DNA from 2 places in the Rhodothermus profundi genome. Region 1 is predicted to be linked to the other one. Evidence: predicted binding sites of a transcription regulator. Region 1 holds the regulator's gene; the other holds the start of a gene.

Region 1 (9,435 bases):
AGCCCTGGCCGGACGCCTGCTGGGCGTACCGGTTACGGTGGTCATGCCGCAGAACGCGCCGGAGGTCAAACGCAGAGCTACCGCCAGCTATGGCGCCGAGCTGGTGTTTTACGATCCCGAGCAAACCACGCGCGAGGCGCTCGGCCAGCAACTGGCGGCTGAGCGAGGCCTGGCGATCATTCCTCCCTACGATCATCCGCACATCATAGCAGGCCAGGGCACAGCCGCTCGTGAACTACTGGAGGAGGTAGGACCGCTGGACGTGCTGCTGGTGCCCTGCGGGGGCGGTGGGTTGCTTTCCGGTTCAGCCCTCAGCGCTCGCGCACTGGCGCCCCGGTGCCGTGTCGTGGGGGTTGAGCCGGCGCAGGCCGACGATGCTACGCGTTCGTTCCGAACCGGCCGGCTGCACCGCGTGCACAATCCAGACACCATCGCCGACGGTGCCCGCACGCCTTCGCTGGGCCACCTCACGTTTCCGCTCGTGCGGCAGTATGTGGACGACATGGTAACCGTTTCGGAAAAGGCCATTCTGCAGGCCATGTACGTACTCTGGGAGCGGCTCAAGCTGGTGATCGAGCCAACCGGCGCCCTGCCCCTGGCCGCCCTCCTCGAAAATCGCGTCGCTGTTGCCGGACAGCGGGTCGGGCTCATTCTCAGCGGAGGAAACGTAGATTTACGTCGCGCGGCCGAGCTCTTTGCGCGTCTCGACCAACTCCCAGCGTTACCACCAAGCGTATGATGGAAATTGACCGCCAGATGCTGGATGCGCTGGTTAGCCGCTATGAACAACCGGATTTTATTGCCACCGATCCGATTGCCATTCCCCACGCCTTCGATGACCCGCGCGATCAGGAAGTAATCGGTTTGTATGCGGCGCTGCTGGCCTGGGGACGCCGCTCGCTCATTCTGCGCAAACTGGAGGAGCTGTGCGCGCGCATGGACTATCGCCCCTACCACTTTGTGCGCTTCTTTGCGCCGGAACGCGACGCAGACCGGCTGCGCACTTTTCGGCACCGGACCTTCCAACCGGAAGATGCTTTCTGGCTTACCCGCAACCTCCAGGTTCTGCTAACCCGGTATGAGACAATCGAACGCTTCGTGGCTGCCCATCTCTCCTCTGATGCCCCGGACATTGGTCCCGCTATCGAAGCCCTGAGCCGGGCGCTCTGCCTCCTACCGGAAACGCCTCAGCGCCTGCGCAAACATCTACCCCGCCCCTCTGCGGGTAGCGCCTGTAAACGACTGGCGCTTTACTTTCGCTGGATGGTACGTTCAGGCCCTGTCGATCTGGGACTGTGGCAAACGGTACGGCCCGCCCAACTGGTAATACCGCTGGACGTGCACGTGGGACGGCAGGCACGGGCCTGGGGGTTGCTGCGCCGCAACGCCAACGACTGGAAGGCTGTTCAAGAACTCACCGCGATCTGCCGACAGCTTTGCCCAGAGGATCCGGTGCGTTACGACTTTGCGCTTTTTGGCGCAGCGCTGCTTAACAGTAACGAGGGTACCAGCGTTTCACCGACCGCACGGTAGGTCCGATTGTAGTAAAGCAAAGGTGGCCCCTCCTCCCGCACCTCAATTTCCATCACCTCGCCCACAAAGATCGTGTGATCACCTGCCTCGAGCCTGCGATACGGTCGGCAGTGCAACACGGCCAGCACGCCTTCCAGCACAGGAGTGCCTTCGGCGTGCAGCTGATAAGCCAATCCCTCAAACTGCTCCTGCCCGCTCAAGCCGGGCTCAGCAAAGCGCTGGCTCAATGCCACTTGCTCGGCTCCCAGGATATGCACGGCAAAATAGCGAGCCTGCAGCAGCAGCGGATGCATGCGAGCCCGTCGAGCTACATTGAAAGAAATAAGCGGCGGCTCCAACGAGACGCTCGTAAAGGAGCCAATGGTGATGCCCCGCATTTCACCATCGGCAGCTGCTGTCACCACCGTAACCGGCGACGGCACCCGCCGCATTACCTGTCGCAGCACTTCTCCCAGGGCATGTGTGGTCATGCTATCCGGCAACGGCTCCTTAACGGAAAGCATCCTTGAAGCGACTGAAGAAAGACCGGCGACCCTCTTCCAGGCGTGGTTGGAACGAAGGGGAGGTGCGGAGGCGTTCCAGGATTTGCCGTTCTTCGTCCGTCAATTCTGTGGGCGTCCATACGTGGACCCGGATGAATTGATCGCCCCGTCCAGGCCCGTTCAGCTCGGGTAGTCCCCGTCCTCGCATGCGCAGTATTTTTCCAGACTGAATACCTGGATCAATCTGGAGCCGAGCGCGCCCACGTAGCGTAGGCACTTCGACTTCCGTGCCCAGCGCTGCCTCCGGAAAAGAGATGATCAAATCGTAGTAAATATCCAACCCCTCGCGCACGAAGTGTTCGTGCGGCAGCTCTTCGATTTCGACAATCAGGTCGCCAGGTGGTCCCCCCTTAACGCCTGCATGTCCGGCTCCCCGAATAGTCAGGTAATGGCCTTCAAGTGCTCCGGGCGGAATCGTTATGCGAATGATCTCCTCGGCCATGTGGCGTCCGCTTCCGCCACAATCCGGGCAACGGTTACGCAAAATTCGACCGGTACCTCCGCAGTGCGGACACGTCTGGATGTTGATAAACTGTCCAAAAATGGAGCGCGAAACCTGCCGCAGCTCGCCCGCTCCTCGGCAGGTAGGACAGGTGGTGTACCCTGCCGTGCCTCCTTCTGCACCGGTGCCCTTGCAACTCTTGCAGGGCACATATTTGCGAACGGTAACCTCTTTTTCGACGCCCTCCGCAATCTCCTCCAGGGTCAACTGGACTTTGACATGGATGTCGCCGCCGGCGCGACCGTGCGCTTCCCGACGCGCGCGCCGGCGTCCGCCCCCAAATACCTCTTCGAAGACGGAGCCCGAGGCCCCGAAAATGTCATGAAAGGCACTGAAGATATCATTTAAGTCCTCAAAAGGCCCTCCTTCGGGCATGCCATTGCCGCGCACGCCCGCATGCCCGTAGCGGTCATAGCGCCGCCGTTTTTCAGGGTCCGAAAGGACTTCGTACGCTTCAGCGATTTCCTTGAAACGGGCCTCTGCTTCCTTATCGTTGGGATTGCGGTCGGGGTGGTACTGCAGGGCGAGCTTACGATACGCGCGCTTGATCTCCTCCTGCGTGGCGTTCCGGTCCACCCCGAGCACTTCGTAATAGTCGCGCATAGACAACGGCCTCAGGCCTGGCTATCTCCGTTTGGCGGGGCAGCTACCACAACCCGGCTGTGCCGGAGGATGCGCTCACCCATACGGTACCCTTTCTGCATTTCCTGCAGCACCGTACCGGGCGTCACCCCTTCCGGCGCCGGTTGCTGCATCATGGCTTCGTGCACGGTTGGATCAAAGGGCTGCCCAACGGCCTCAATGGGTTGCACGCCCAGCCGGGCCAGTTCATCCAGAAACTTCTGATGCACCAGTTCAACGCCTTCACGCAATTTATGATAGGCAGCACCTGGATCTTGCTCTTCCGCCTGACGCGCAGCTTCCAGGGAGCGTTCCAGATCATCCAGCACTTCCAGGAGGGGACGGATTGCCAGCGCCTTACCCATTTCCAGCAGTTGCCGCTTTTCCTGCTCAACGCGCCGGCGATAGTTTTGCAATTCGGCCGCTGTGCGCAGGAACTTATCCTGCACCTGCGCCAACTCTGCCTCCAGTTGTTCAATGCGAGCCACCAGGTCATTCTCCTCCAGCGACATCTCCGAAGCGGCAGTTTCCGCTTCGGGCGTCGCCGGTGCATTTTCCGTTTCGTTTACCTGTTCCGCATCGGCTGCGGGTTTCATTTCCTCCGACATGTGCGTCATGGCTTCCCTGCGTTCCCCTTCAGTTTACCGTTTCATCGATAGGACGGCTCAGCAGCAAGGCCATCTCTTGCACCAGCGCCAGCACGCGCCGGTAATCCATACGGGTAGGCCCGATCACGCCGATGGTTCCCACGGCATCTCCCAGCCGATAACGGGCCGTAACAATCGAAAATCTTTCCACTTTTTCGTCGCAATTCTCGCGCCCAATCGAAACCTGGGCGCGGCCTACTTCAACGTCTTCAGGCCCTTCCGTTCCCTCCAATAGCCGCACCAGCTCCTCCTCATCTTCCAGGAGAAGAAACAGATTGCGCAATTCTTCCGGTTGCTGAAATTCGGGCTGGCCCATGATATACTGGGTGCCTCCAAAGCGCACGCGCCCTTCATTAGGCTCACTGAACAGCGTGGGCGCTTCATCCAGCACCAGTTGGACCAGGCCTGTACGGTCTTCTAGATCCCTCAGACGCCAGTGACAGCTCTGCCGGATTGCCGCCAGAGTCAATCCGGCCAGGCGCTCATTGAGCAACGCGACCACCAGCTCAAGATCTCGCCGGCTCAATCCCGAGGCCAGTTCCACAAGAATGGTGCGCACCAGACCGCCCCGCACGCTGAGCACGAACATAGCCCGCGTCGACGAAAGCGGCACCACTTCGAGTCGCTCAAGCACACCGGTCGAGAGCCGGGGCGTTAGCACTACGCCTAACAGGCGAGAAAGCTGTCCAAGCAACCGCGTACTTTCCCGCCACAGCTCTTCTGGATCGTTGCCGATCTCCCGCACCCTTTGCTGGAGCAACCGGCGCTCGTCCGGTGCCAGTTCGGGCACGTCCATCAATGCATCCACAAAGGTCCGGTAGCCCAGGTCCGTAGGTACCCGACCAGCCGACGTATAGGGATGGTCCAGGTAGCCCATCTCTTCCAGGTCACTCATCGTATTGCGAATGGAAGCCGGGCTCAGGCCGATCGAATACCGCCGGGCCAGAAAGTGCGAACCGACCGGACCTGCGGTGTCAATAAAGCTCTCAACTACCAACCGCAAAATTTGCCGCTCCCGCTCGTTCAGCGGCGCTGCCGGATCATCCTTCCGGGCCACCCGATAGGGTGGTTTCCGTCGCCGCACCTGTCCAGACCGCACCGGTACACGCATACGATGTTCCACGGAAGTTGATCGCTGATTCGACGTAAATGGCCGTATTTCCAACCGCCTTTTAGCAAAGGCGGTTTCCCACGTCTTCTTTCTGCGTGCTCTTCCAACTATTCCGTAACTTCTCGATCTTGTCTGTCGTAAGGATAGCCATCGTATCTTCAGGTTGCACTGCAACCAACAGTCCAAAATCTGCCATGCGTTTTCTTTCCACGCTGCTGGCCAGCATACTCGGTACCCTAATTGCCATTGGATTGCTCTTTCTGTTCACGTTCCTGTTTCTGGCAGGGCTTGCTTCGCTTGTAGAGCAACCGCCGACGGTCCGGTCAGGCTCGGTACTGGTAATCAGGTTAAGCGGGTCGATCCCGGAAGTGGTCTCGCACGACCCCCTCAACCGTCTGCTTCTGGAAGAACCTCCCTACGGACTCCGTGACCTGACCCACGCGCTGAAAAAAGCGGCTGCCGATCAACGCATCGAAGCGGTCTGGCTTCGACTCCAGAGCCCACAGCTCTCCTGGGCCACGCTGGAAGAGATTCGCGCTGCCCTGGTCGATTTCAAGTCCAGCGGCAAGCTGCTGATTGCCTCGTGCGAAGACTTTGGCATGGACGAGGCAACCTACTTCCTTGCCAGCGCCGCCGACAGCGTGTTCGCCGGACCTGAATCATTTTTCGAATTCAATGGCTTTTATCTTACCGCCACTTTCTATAAGCGTTTGCTTGACTGGCTGGACGTCGAAGCGCAGGTTGTGCGCGCTGGCGCGTTCAAAAGCGCTGGCGAGCCGTTCGTTCGAGAGCATCTCTCTGAAGAAAACCGGCTGCAGTTGCAGGCCTTACTCAACACCTACAACCGTCGCTTTCTGGAAACCGTGGCCCAGGCCCGGGGGCTTTCCATAGAGGCGCTGGACCGCCTGGCGACGGAGCAGGTGTTGCTTACTGCCGAGGAAGCGGTGCAGGCCGGGTTGCTCGACGGGCTGCGCGACGCCGGACAGATCCAGCAGATGTTGAAAGCGCACCTGGGCTATGAACCAGACGAAACGCTGCGCCGCATCTCTTTGCGCCAGTACGTGCGCGTGCCCGATCGCGCGGCCGGATTACCTGTCGGTAACGAGGGCGAGATCGCCGTTATCTATGCGGTAGGCACCATCATTCCGGGCAAAAGCCAGCAGCAACCGGTTCCGCTTCCCCTGTTTGGCAATCAGCTTCTGGGGAGTGAAACGCTGATCGCAGCGCTGGAGGAGGCGCGCCAGAGCGATCGCGTAAAAGCTGTCGTGCTCCGCATCAACTCGCCCGGAGGCTCGGCGGCGGCTTCGGAGGCCATGTGGCAGGCAATCCGGCGCACTGCCGACGAAAAACCAGTTATTGTCTCTATGGGCGATGTGGCGGCTTCCGGTGGGTACTGGATCAGCACAGCCGCCGATACCATTGTTGCCGATCCGCTAACCATCACCGGCTCCATCGGCGTGATCGGCATCTTCTTCAATGCCGGTGGTCTCCTGGAAAACAAACTCGGCATTACGTTCGACCTGCTACGCACCAGTCCCTACGCCGATATGTTTTCAGGTCTGGTGCCCCCGGAACCTTATGAAGTGGAACGCCTGCAACAGACCATTATGGCTACCTACCGCGCCTTCCTTGATCGGGTAGCCCAGGCGCGCGGACTACCAGTCGATTCGGTCGATGCGGTGGGAGGCGGGCGCGTCTGGATTGGTGAGACCGCTCATCGTATCGGGCTGGTAGACGTGCTGGGTGGACTGGACCGGGCTATTGCCATTGCGGCAGAAAAGGCCGGGTTAGCACCAGGTACGTATCGCATCCGCGTGCTGCCGCGCCCCAAAACCTTTGCGGAGCAATTGGCCGAACAGTTGGAAGCCAGGGTTCGGCAGGCCTGGCTACACCTGACTGGATCCCCAACGACCCGCTGGCTGGCAGCGCACCGGCCTACCCTCGAAATGCTTCGGCAACTCCATGGCACCCCGCTGGCCCGCATGTGGCCTGATGTGTCCATCCGTTAAAAAATAAGGGCCGGAGGTTCCTCCGGCCCTTATTTGCACGCGCCCATCCCGATTACGGAAAGATGCCCAGTTCCAGGTATGACCGGGCTACCTTGTCAATGGCGTCGATAAAGGCAGCCGTGCGCAGGTCTACGCTATGCTTACGACGAATCGCCAGAATCTCCTGGTAGGCATTAATCATGGTTTCTTCCAGACCGGAATTGACCAGATCCTCCTCATCGGCGCCATGCGCCACTTCCTGCACAAGCTCCACAGGGACCCTTTTGCCGGTCAGATCCTCAATAACTTCCAGAATACGGCTGAACGTGCGCTCCTCAAAGCGTTTGCTCAGGCGCCCAAACCGTACGTGGTACAGATTGCGCAGCCATTCGAAATAGGAGACCGTTACGCCCCCTGCGTTCAGGTAAATATCCGGAATGATCAGGACGCCTTTCTTTAGCAGAATCTCCTCCGCTTCAATCGTAACCGGCCCGTTGGCTGCTTCCGCTATGATTTTAGCCTGAATGCGCGGGGCATTCTCTACAGTAATCTGATTTTCCAGGGCAGCCGGAACCAGAATATCGCAGGGAAGCTCCAGGGCATCCTGTGAGCGCTCAAGGTTCTTTGCCCCGGGAAAATTCAGGATCGAGCCGGTGCGCCGCCGATGCTCCATCACCGCCTCCAGATCAAGGCCGTCCGGATTGTAGATAGCCCCTTCGATTTCAGCCAGGCCCACCAGGACAGCCCCCCCTTCGGCAAGAAACTTGGCCGCATGGTAGCCGACATTTCCCAGTCCCTGCACAACCACACGCTTTCCGGAAAGCCCGGGCTGTAACCCCAGCGCTTCCATATCCTCTACCACACTACAGGCCTCCCGCACGCCAAAAAACACTCCTCGTCCTGTAGCTTCTTTACGGCCGCGCACGCCCCCCTGTCCCACCGGCTTACCGGTCACGCAGGCCAGCGCTTCCAGCGGATTCGAAGAGAAGGAATTGTAGGTATCCAGCATCCAGGCCATCTCGCGAGGACCCGTCCCGTAATCCGGCGCCGGGACATCTATCCCGGGACCAATGAAATTCTTGCGCAGCAGCTCGAACGTATACCGACGCGTGATGCGCTCCAGCTCGGTTTCACTGTACTTCCGCCGATCAATCTTAACCCCTCCCTTGGCCCCTCCAAACGGCACGTCTACAATGGCGCATTTGTACGTCATCAGAGCGGCCAGCGCCATCACCTCATCTTCCGTAACATTTTCTGCGTACCGGATGCCGCCCTTGGTAGGCAGTTTATGATGGCTGTGCTCGGCCCGATAAGCACGAATGACTTCGATGGACCCATCGTCCCGCTTGATGGGAAATTCCATCCGGTAAACGCTGTTGCAGGCTTTAATCTGATCCAGCAAGCCTTTGGGATGATCGGTATACGCGGCTGCCCGGTCGAACACGCGATTGACCTGCTCCCAGAAAGAATACGTCTGGGCTTCTGCCGTTGCGTCTGTCAGTTGCATGGCGGTTCTCATGCGTTTCATAAAGGGTTTCAGAATATAAAATGTGCTACCTCGGTTTAGAAAGCGCTTCCGAATAAAAATTCCACTGATTCACCAGAACCCCGGGCGGGGACTGGCTGTGGGTTTCCTCCGGCAGAGCCAGAGCGCTGCCCCTTAGTATCGATACCCTTGCACCTCTTCCGGCGCTGGTTGAACGCCCAGGCCCAGTGCAATGCGATTGACAAAGTTGAAGTATGCCACGATCAAGGTCAGGTCTAATAGATCTCGATCGGTCCATCCCAGAGCTCGCAGTCGCTGCAGATCGGCTTCTTCCACCCGATCAGGCGCGCGTGTTAGCTTGACCGCATGATCCAGCAGGGCACGGGTGCGTTCCGGCAATTCCAGCTTTCGATAATCCTCAACAGCCTGAGCGACACGCGCTGCATCCTTCCAGTAGGCCTTCAGCGCTTCGGCATGGTGCTGCACGCAATACGTGCATTGGTTGGCAGCCGATACCACAACAGCAATCAGTTCGCGCTCGGCCCTGGAAAGCCCTGAGCGGGCAAACATTACCTGCAGATACAGTTCAAGATGCGCCCGTAAGGCCCCCGGGTGAAGGCTATGCACGGCCAGAATATTTGAAATTTTACCCCGGCGCTGCCGGATTTCTTCGTAGTGTGCCTTCAGCTCGCCGGTAGCCGTTTCTTCAGGAATGATTTCAATCCAGGCCATTGACCTCCTATTCGACCGGCTGCATAGGATGATGCCTCTCCTGTGACGCCAGCTAGAGGTAGTCAGCAGTCCCTTCCTCTTCAGAAGCCGACCCGGCCTCTTCAGCGAACCTGGCGATCCTGGAGGCCGCGTCGCTGGAAGCGACGTTAGCTCTATTTACAACACGCCAACGCTTTCTGGCCACTGGCCGATTGTTAAAGCGTCAGCGCCTGCTGGATGATCATTTCCTGTTCTACCTGGTGTACCTTGGCGCTTCCCGTGGCGGGACTGGCG
Region 2 (9,435 bases), on a different contig from region 1:
GATCGGCCGGGGAAGCTATCTGCCAGAAGACAGCATCGACCGCTTCGTTAATCAGCATGGCCAGGATGCGTTGAAAGATCTGCTGCCCGAGCGTCGGGTCTGTGGTTGGGGCAGGGTTGGTGGCCCCTTCGCGGTAGTCGTAAAAGCCGATGCCCGTCTTGCGGCCCAGCCGACCGGCTTCGACCATGCGCTGCTGCGTGAAGGAGGGCCGGTAGCGGGGCTCGTAGAAGAAGGCTTTCCAGAGCGTTTCCGTTACGCGATAGTTGATATCGTTGCCGATCAGGTCCATTAGCTCAAAGGGCCCCATGCGAAAGCCCCCGAGCGTGCGCATCGCCCAGTCAATGGTAGGTACATCAGCAATGCCTTCTTCCAAGATGCGCAGCGCTTCGCCATAAAAAGGACGCGCTACGCGGTTGACGATAAACCCGGGCGTGTCGCGGGCCACGACCGGCGTTTTGCCCCAGGCTTCCATGAGCGTGCGGGCGCGGTCCACCACCTCGGAAGCGGTGGCGACACCCGGCACGACTTCCACCAGCGGCATCAGGGGAGCCGGGTTGAAAAAATGCAGGCCGAGCACCCGCTCGGGGTGCTGGCAGGCAGCGGCAATGGCCGTTACCGACAGCGACGAGGTATTGGTGGCCAGAATTGTTCCGGGTGCTACCTGGCGTTCCAGCTGCGCAAAAAGCGTCTGCTTGGCCGCCAGATCTTCAACGATGGCCTCAATGATCAGTCCGCAGGCAGCCAGGGGCTTCAGATCGTCAGAGAGGAACGTGATACGGCCCAGGATTTCGGCGTCCTGCCCCGGCGGCAGTTTGCCCTTTTCGACGAGCCGCTCCAGGATGCGCTTCAGGTGAGCCCGCGCGCTTTCCAGCGCCTGCGGATTGGTGTCGTGAAGAAACACGGAGTGTCCAGAGGTCGCGGCTACCTGCGCGATGCCGCGGCCCATCGTACCAGCCCCGATGATGCCTACTGGTGTGTTGGCGGACAGGTCCGGAAACGTGATCGAAAGGGAGCTCATTTCCCCTGAAAGTTGGGTTTACGTTTTTCAAGAAAAGCGGCCACGCCTTCTTGATAGTCGTGCGTGCGACCGGCTTCGGCCTGCAGCTGGGCTTCCAGTTCGAGCTGAGCATCCAGGTTATTGGTGAACGTGTGGTTCAGCGCTCGCTTGATCATGCCCAGCGCGCGGGTGGGCATGGCAGCCAGGCGACGGGCCAGGGCGGTTGCTTCGTCCATCAAGCGGTCGGCCGGACATACCTGATAGATCAGGCCCATCGCATGGGCTTCAGCGGCCGAAAGCTTTTCTCCCAGCATCATCAGGGCCGTAGCGCGGGCCAGTCCGACCAGACGAGGCAGCAAGAAGGTGCCGCCGCTGTCCGGAATCAGGCCAATGCGCGCAAAAGCCTGGATAAACGCAGCATTTTCGGCTGCTACCACAAAGTCGCAGGCCAGGGCAATGTTGGCACCGGCACCTGCAGCGGCTCCGTTGACGGCGGCTACAAAGGGCTTTTCGGTATGACGAATCAGGCGGATGATCGGGTTGTACTGGGCGCGCACGATTTCGCCCAGGTCCGGTGCGGGTTCTCCTTCACGGGGCAGCACGGCCTGCAGGTCCTGTCCGGCGCAGAAGGCGCGTCCCGCACCGGTCAGCACAATGGCACGCACGGCCGGGTCTTGGGCTGCCTGTTGCAGCGCATGGATGGTTTCGTCGGCCATGGGCCGGTGAAAGCTGTTGAGCACGTCCGGCCGGTTCAGCGTCAGTGTGGCTACGCCTGCTGTCACTTCGTAACGGATGAAGCGATAGTCCATGGCAATGTTGTGAATTGGAAGCGGTTTTGATCTGAAAGAAAACTTATGAAAGAAGGGACCAAAACGGAAAGCCCCGTAGGAGGTAGCCTCCGGCTCTGCCTTTGCTGAAGCGCGCGGCAGCAGCGTGCCCGTTGAGATCCTGGCGCGCCTGGAAAGGCGGAGAGGCATTCGGGGGCCGGTACAGATCAGGGACGGGGGAGTAGTTCAGGATTAAGAAAAGCGCGGCGTTCGATCTGACGGCGAAGTTGCAAGATGTGGTTGAGACGGGCAATAATTTCACGCAGACGCGCCTCATTATGCTGCGCGCGCAGTTGTTCTTCTTTGAGCTGGTGAATGAGCTCATCAATACGTTGCAGTTTAAGGCGCATCATTGCATCGGCGGCCGCTTCATAGGCGCGGTCGCGCAGGCGAGGAACAGGAATGCCTTTGCGCGCCCAGTTTTCAGAAGGTTCGTAGGGTTCCATAAGGGCCTCTGTGGCGAGGCGTTGCAGCTCGGGGCCATAACGACCTTCCAGGAAGGGGCGTGCGTCAACGGCACCGGTTTCGTACTGTTCAAGCAATCGGGTAATCAGTTGACGAGGGGGGCCTTCGGTGAATTCCTCCAGCGCCATATGCCCCAGGACAAAGGCAATCATCGGCCGACCTTCTTCCAGCATGAGGCGCACCAGCAGGCGCTCGGCTTCGTGCCAAACGGGAGGAGGCTGCGGCGGTAGCGACACCGACGTAGAGCGGGGGGAAGGCGCTTCGCGTGCAGGAGCCGTTTCAGTTGCCTGCAGGATTTCCAGAAGGCGAACCGGAGGAATTTTCAGCAGTTCAGCAGCGCGGCGCACGTAGGGTTCGCGTAGTAGCGGGTCAGGAAGGCGCGCAATAGCCTCCACAATAGTGCGGGCCACTTCGGCTTCGCCCTCCGGCGTATCGAGCTGTCCCTGACGGCGCGCCAGTTCGTAGTGGAAAGTCACAAAATCCCGGCGGTGGCGCTGCAGATATTCCTGGAAAGCCCGCGCGCCCTGCGCCCGCACGAACGAATCGGGGTCTTCGCCCGGAGGTAGCGATACCACGTAGACGCTCAGGCCGCGTGCAAGAAACAGTTCAATGCTGCGCAGGGCTGCCTGCTGGCCGGCCGCATCAGCATCATAGAGCAGTACAACCCGCCGCACATAGCGAGCCAGCAGACGGGCTTGGTCAGGCGTAAGGGCGGTACCACTGGTAGCGACTACGTGCTCAATGCCGGCCTGATGCAGCGCGATCACGTCGGTGTAGCCTTCGACCAGAATGGCTTCGCCCTGGGCTCGCAATGCCTGCCGTGCCTGGTAGAGTCCATAGAGCGTGCGCCCTTTGTGATAGACAGGCGTTTCAGGCGTGTTGATGTACTTAGGCTGGTCTGGATGCGGCGTGAGCAGCCGTCCACCAAAGCCAACGACCCGGCCGGTATGCGAAAAAATGGGAAACATGAGCCGATGGCGAAAGCGGTCGTAATACCCGGTGCGCTCTTTACGAGGGAGCACCAGGCCCGCCTGTTCCAGCACCTCTGGCTGGATGCCTGCCTGCGTTGCTGCCTTCAGCAGAGCGTCCCAGGCGTCGGGCGCGTAGCCCAGACCAAAGCGACGAACCGCTTCCGGACGAATGCCCCGCTGTTTGAGATAAGCGCGAGCAACCTGGCCGATTTCCGGATGGCTTAGCTGCTCAAAGTAAAAGCGGGCTGCAAAGCGCAACGCATGGTAAAGCGCCGGACGCAAATCATGGGTGTCCTCTTCGCCGTCCGGAAGTGGAATGCCGGCGCGCTCGGCCAGCAGGCGCACGGCTTCTACGAAGCTGACGCGCTCTATCTGTTGAATAAACGCAAACACATCCCCTCCTACCCCGCATCCGAAGCACTTAAAAATGCCCAGGGTAGGATTGACGCTAAAGGACGGCGTCTTTTCTTCATGAAAAGGACATAGCCCGAACCAGTTGGAGCCGCGGCGTCGAAGCGATACGTATTCGCCTACGACCTCGACAATATCGATGGCCGCACGGATGGCTTCAATGGTAGCTTCCGGAATGCGCATGGCTATGGGGCAATCGCAGCGCGCCTGGGTCCAGGATGTACGCCAGGCGCGCCATCTCGGGTCCGGCGCGCGCCGCGTTAAAAATGCAGCCTGGTTGGAGATGGTTAGAGAAGCGTACGCCAGACCCACTGCGAAGCACCGTCAACGGCTTCGCCCCATGCACCACAGGTGCGCCGGCTTAATCTAAACAGAGATATTTTAATCGGTGGCAGTTAAATAGCGCCCGATTCGACGGAAGCGTCGGGTCCTTCAGGTCCCTTCTTAAACGTAGCGGCACCGATTGCCCCACCAATTAATCCGATAAGCCCTCCAATGACAGCGCCAAACAGCAGCCCGAGAGGTCCAGAAACGGCACGGATCCAGCGAAGCGCCATCTCGGCCTGCTCGGGAGGCATTTCGCTCAACTGTCCACTGGCTTCCATTACGGCAACAGGATCCGGCAGGATGCCTATGCGAATTAGCAGGAAGGCCAGTATGCCTCCAATAAGGGCGGCGGCAATGCCGGCCAGCAGACCCATCAGGGCCCCCTGGCCACCGGGAAGGGTTACCTGATGCGCATTGGTATAGTGCCAGACGGCCAGCATGCCAGCTCCTAGATACAGCAAACAGGCGAGGCAACCGCCCACCACGGGAATTTGAGAGATCAGCACATTGGCAACGCCAATGACCGCGCCACCCAGCAAGATGGAAGGTAGCTTCTCTGCCATAAGCTCTTCAGGGATTGGGTTAGTGAATGTTACGTGGCTTTCCTTCAACAGGATGGTGTGCTATGCCGGCTGGGGGGGCGCCTTTCGCGGCGCATGGCAGAGGGTTGCTGTGAGTAGCAGCCCCACCACAAGGCCAAACCAGAGGCCGGTGAGCGTGCGGCTAAGCGGCGTGTTGTTCCATAGCTGAAGGATTTGCAGCCCCCAATCCAACGCAGGGGGAAATAACGCAACAACCAGCAGCCAACGTGCCTGCCGGTACATCCAGGCTGCCCTGGCGCCAAACATTGGCAGTAGCAGAGCTCCCAGGAAGAGGCCGGTGTAGATGCCATAGCACCGCTGGCAGACAGCCAGTTGGACGCCGTCGATCCAGAAGGAGCGGTCGGGTAGTTGATGGCACAGGGGGGCAAAGGCGGCCATGAGCAGCGCGCGCGCAGAAGGTGAGACAAAGGGAGGTAACGAGACCAGCAAAAGCAACAGACCCGAGACGCCAAGCGCTACGTAGCGACCCCCGTTGGATTGTAACGCCATGGTAATAAAACCAGTGATGAACCGTGACCTTTTAAAAGCTACACATTTTGCCCGATCTATGCCAGTTTGTTTTGTGATTTCTTCACCGGACTTCGGAACTCCCCCGAAAAACGAGCGGTTGAAGGCTTAGCACTCTCAAGAGGAGAGTGCTAACAAATCTTGATCGTTTCTTTAAAAGCGGGGTTGCAACGTCCACCCATAAACCCAACGGAGGAGCGCGGTATGGCAAAGGTTAAGATCAAACCGCTCAGCGACCGTGTGGTGATCAAGCCGGAGCCACCGGAGGAGAAGACCGAAAGCGGTCTGTACATTCCGGACACGGCGAAGGAAAAGCCGCAGCGGGGTACGGTGATCGCCGTCGGTCCCGGTCGTGTGGAGAACGGGACGAAGATCGAAATGAGCGTTAAGGAGGGAGATAAGGTGCTGTATGGCAAGTATGCCGGCACCGAGATTACGATCGACGGCGAAGAGTACCTCATTATGCGGGAGACGGATATCCTGGGTATTATTGAAGAGAAGTAAGCGCTGCGAGACGATTCGTGGCGCTTTTTTCGTGAACCGTTGTCCGGAAAACCGGTGAGCTGAACCAAACAAGCTGGAGGGAAAACGATGGCTGCGAAGCAGATTACGTTTGATGCGGATGCGCGCATGGCGCTGAAGCGGGGCGTCGATAAATTGGCCGATGCGGTCAAGGTTACGCTGGGACCGAAAGGTCGGAATGTGATCATTGAGAAGAAGTTTGGCGCCCCGACGGTTACAAAGGATGGCGTAACGGTTGCCAAGGAAATTGAGCTGGAGGATAAGCTGGAAAATGTCGGCGCCCAGATGGTCAAGGAGGTCGCCTCAAAGACGAGCGATGTGGCGGGCGATGGGACAACCACGGCGACCGTTCTGGCTCAGGCCATCCTGACGGCGGGCCTGAAGAGCGTCACGGCGGGCGCCAATCCGATGGATCTGAAGCGCGGCATCGACAAGGCCGTGGAGGTTGTGGTGGCCGAGCTGCGCAAGCAGAGCCAGGAGGTGCAGGATAAGGACCGGATTGCGCAGGTGGCCACAATCTCGGCCAACGGCGACAAGGCGATCGGACAGCTTATCGCCGACGCTTTCGAAAAGGTTGGCAAGGATGGCGTCATCACGGTCGAGGAGGCCAAGGGTACCGAGACGACCCTGGAGGTCGTCGAAGGGATGCAGTTCGACCGGGGTTACCTCTCGCCCTACTTTGTGACGAACCCCGATACGATGGAGGCCGTCTTGGAGGAGGCCTACATCCTGATCCATGACAAGAAGATCTCGGCGATGAAGGATCTGCTGCCGATTCTGGAAAAGGTGGTCCAGACCGGCAAGCCGCTCCTGATCATCGCCGAGGATGTGGAAGGCGAAGCGCTGGCGACCCTGGTCGTTAACAAGCTGCGTGGCGTGCTGAAAGTGGCGGCCGTTAAAGCGCCAGGCTTCGGAGATCGTCGCAAAGCGATGCTGGAGGATATTGCCATCCTGACGGGTGGTACGGTGGTCTCCGAAGAGAAAGGATATCGGCTGGAGAACGCCACGCTAGACTATCTGGGCCAGGCGGAGCGCATCATTATTGACAAGGACAACACCACGATTGTCGGCGGTAAGGGCGATCCGGAGCAGATTAAGGCCCGTGCCAACCAGATCCGGCAGCAGATTGAGGAGACCACGAGCGATTACGATCGTGAAAAGCTGCAGGAGCGGTTGGCGAAGCTGGCCGGTGGTGTAGCGGTGCTGAAGATCGGTGCAGCCACCGAGCCTGAAATGAAAGAGAAGAAGGCCCGCGTCGAAGACGCGCTGCACGCGACGCGTGCGGCCGTTGAGGAAGGCATCGTGCCGGGTGGTGGCGTGGCCTACATCCGGGCCATTCCGGCGCTCGACAAGGTGGAGGTCGAGAATGAAGACCAGAAGATCGGCGTCCAGATTGTCCAGCGGGCGCTGGAAGAGCCGCTCCGGCAGATCGCCGAGAATGCGGGCTGGGAAGGCTCGATCGTGGTGCAGCGGGTCAAGGATGGTGAGGGCGACTTTGGCTTTAACGCCCAGACCGAGGAGTTCGGCAACCTGCTGAAGCAGGGCGTGATCGACCCGACCAAGGTCACGCGCACGGCGCTGGAGAATGCCGCTTCGGTGGCCGGCCTGCTGCTGACCACGGAGGCCGTCGTGGCCGAAAAGCCGGAGAAGGAAAAGGCGCAGACGCCGAGCCCCGGAGACATGGAATTCTAAGCGCGCCCTGACACACCCCCGCAACCCCGAAGCGGGGCTGCCGCACCAGGCAGCCCCGCTTTATTTTGCGTCGGGCCATGCTACGACGGTACCGGCATGGCCAGGCGACGGCTTTCCAGGCGAACCGCCTCGGGACCGAAAAGCTGGAGCGTCTGCTGCATGAGCGCGTCGCTGAGTTCAATCAGGCAGCGCCGGCTGAGCAGCCGCTGACGCCCACCGGGAAAGTCGTCGCTGAGCAGGTCAAAGTATAGCTTGCACCGGCCCGGATGGGCCCGACAGAGCGCATGAAAGCGATCGATCTGCTCCGGATGCACCTGCTCCAGATCAAGTTGCACCACAAGCGCCTCGACCAGCTCGTCACGCACCTTCCACATCGGCCACAGTTCGTCCACCAGTATCTTGACGCTGCCTCCGCGCACTTCAACCTGTCCTTCAACCAGCACGACCGCATCCACTTCCAGGTGGGGCATGACGCGCTCCAACACCGAAGAGAAGATGACCAGCTCTCCCTGACCGGTAAAGTCTTCAATGGTCGCAAAGGCCAGCGGACGACCATTGCGGCCGATGCGCCGCTGCACTTCGGTAAGAATCCCACAGATGCGATGACGGGGCCGCATCGGACGGCTTGCGTGACCGTTTGCCGTACCGTTAGCTGATCCATTCCGGGGGACCTCTTCCTCCTTCAGCGTGCGGGAAAGCTCGGCCAACGTGGTGGTAGCAAAGGCATTAACCTCGGCGCGATACGCTTCAAGTGGGTGTCCGGTCACGTAAAAGCCAATTAGCTCCCGCTCCTCCTTCAGGCAACGGGCGCGCGACCAGGGCTCCACGACCGGCAGATTGGGAGGGGGTAAAGCGGTGCGCGTGCCGCTTTCTCCAAAGAGGGAAGCCTGCCCCGCCATCTGGTCGGCCTGCACTTTCTGGGCATATTGCACAGCCAGATCAATCGCTTCGACAAGCTGCGCCCGATGCCCCTCCAGCTCGTCAAGCGCACCTGCACGCGCCAGCGATTCCAGCACTTTCTTGTTGACAACGCGCAGGTCCAGATGGCGCACCAGGTCAAAAATTGTGTGGAACGGCCCATGCTTTTCTCGGGCTTTGAGGATGGCCTCAATGGCGCCCAGGCCGACCCCTTTGATGGCGCCCAGACCAAACCGAATGCGCCCCTCCTCAACCGTAAAATGGGCCTGGCTTCGGTTGATCGAAGGCGGCAGCAGCTCCAGCCCCATGCGGCGCGCCTCGTCAAGCACCACCGCCAGCTTCTTCGTGTCGCCCATTTCGCTGGTCATCGCCGCCGCCATGAACTCGGCCGGGAAATTGGCTTTCAGATAGGCGGTCTGATAGGCCACGATGGAATAAGCTGCCGAGTGCGACTTGTTGAACCCGTACCCGGCGAACTTTTCCATCATGTCAAAGATTTCATCGGCTTTTTCCGTAGAGATTCCGTGCAGACGGGCCGCTCCTTCGCGAAAGATTTCCCGCTGCCGCCGCATTTCTTCCACCTTTTTTTTACCCATGGCCCGCCGGAGCAAGTCGGCCTGGCCCAGGGTGTAGCCCGCAATGACCCGGGCCATTTCCATGACCTGTTCCTGATAAACCGGGATGCCATAGGTGTTTTTAAGAACAGGTTCGAGCAGGGGATGGGGGTACTCCACCGGCTCCAGCCCGTGCTTGCGGGCAATGTAATTGGGGATCAGGTCCATAGGGCCCGGCCGGTAGAGGGCGTTCATGGCGATCAGGTCGTCAATGGACGTTGGCTTGAGCTTGCGCAGCCACTCGCGCATCCCTTCGGATTCAAACTGGAAGATGGCCACCGTCTCGCCTCGCTGAAACAGCGCAAATGTTTTGGGGTCATCCAGGGGAATTTCGTCCAGGTCGATGTCAATGCCGTGGTTTTCTTTGATGAGTTGCAGCGTATCGTTGAGAATGGTGAGTGTTTTCAGCCCGAGAAAGTCCATCTTGAGGAGACCGAACTCCTCAATCCATTTACCGTCGTACTGGGTGGTGACCGTGTCGTTGTCTTTGCCTTTGGCAATGGCTACCGGGACGTAGTCGTGCACCCGGCCTGGTGCAATGATGACGCCCGCGGCGTGCACGCCGGTGTGCCGCACGGAGCC

The links. The regulator HrcA, encoded in region 1, represses chaperone genes, less so after heat shock. The targets are predictions, from matches to a motif close to TNTTAGCACTCNCNNNNNGNGAGTGCTAANA.
Region 2: the regulator HrcA is predicted to act here: its motif matches at 5,214-5,244, upstream of groES (co-chaperone GroES).

Annotation. Positions count from the first base shown of each region.
Region 1 covers NZ_FRAU01000004.1:73,037-82,471, forward strand. The annotation lists gene BUA15_RS06865 (threo-3-hydroxy-L-aspartate ammonia-lyase) at 1-739, shown strand, start outside; gene BUA15_RS06870 (TIGR02757 family protein) at 736-1,533, shown strand; gene BUA15_RS06875 (flavin reductase family protein) at 1,458-2,003, opposite strand; gene dnaJ (molecular chaperone DnaJ) at 2,023-3,180, opposite strand; gene BUA15_RS06885 (nucleotide exchange factor GrpE) at 3,192-3,815, opposite strand; gene hrcA (heat-inducible transcriptional repressor HrcA) at 3,835-4,956, opposite strand; gene sppA (signal peptide peptidase SppA) at 5,151-6,965, shown strand; gene BUA15_RS06900 (Glu/Leu/Phe/Val family dehydrogenase) at 7,018-8,451, opposite strand; gene BUA15_RS06905 (peroxidase-related enzyme) at 8,605-9,162, opposite strand; gene BUA15_RS06910 (multifunctional oxoglutarate decarboxylase/oxoglutarate dehydrogenase thiamine pyrophosphate-binding subunit/dihydrolipoyllysine-residue succinyltransferase subunit) at 9,357-9,435, opposite strand, start outside.
Region 2 covers NZ_FRAU01000001.1:122,695-132,129, forward strand. The annotation lists gene BUA15_RS00510 (3-hydroxyacyl-CoA dehydrogenase NAD-binding domain-containing protein) at 1-1,018, opposite strand, end outside; gene paaG (2-(1,2-epoxy-1,2-dihydrophenyl)acetyl-CoA isomerase PaaG) at 1,015-1,806, opposite strand; gene dnaG (DNA primase) at 1,992-3,854, opposite strand; gene BUA15_RS00525 (hypothetical protein) at 4,067-4,561, opposite strand; gene BUA15_RS00530 (DUF2085 domain-containing protein) at 4,622-5,089, opposite strand; gene groES (co-chaperone GroES) at 5,312-5,611, shown strand; gene groL (chaperonin GroEL) at 5,699-7,321, shown strand; gene dnaE (DNA polymerase III subunit alpha) at 7,402-9,435, opposite strand, start outside.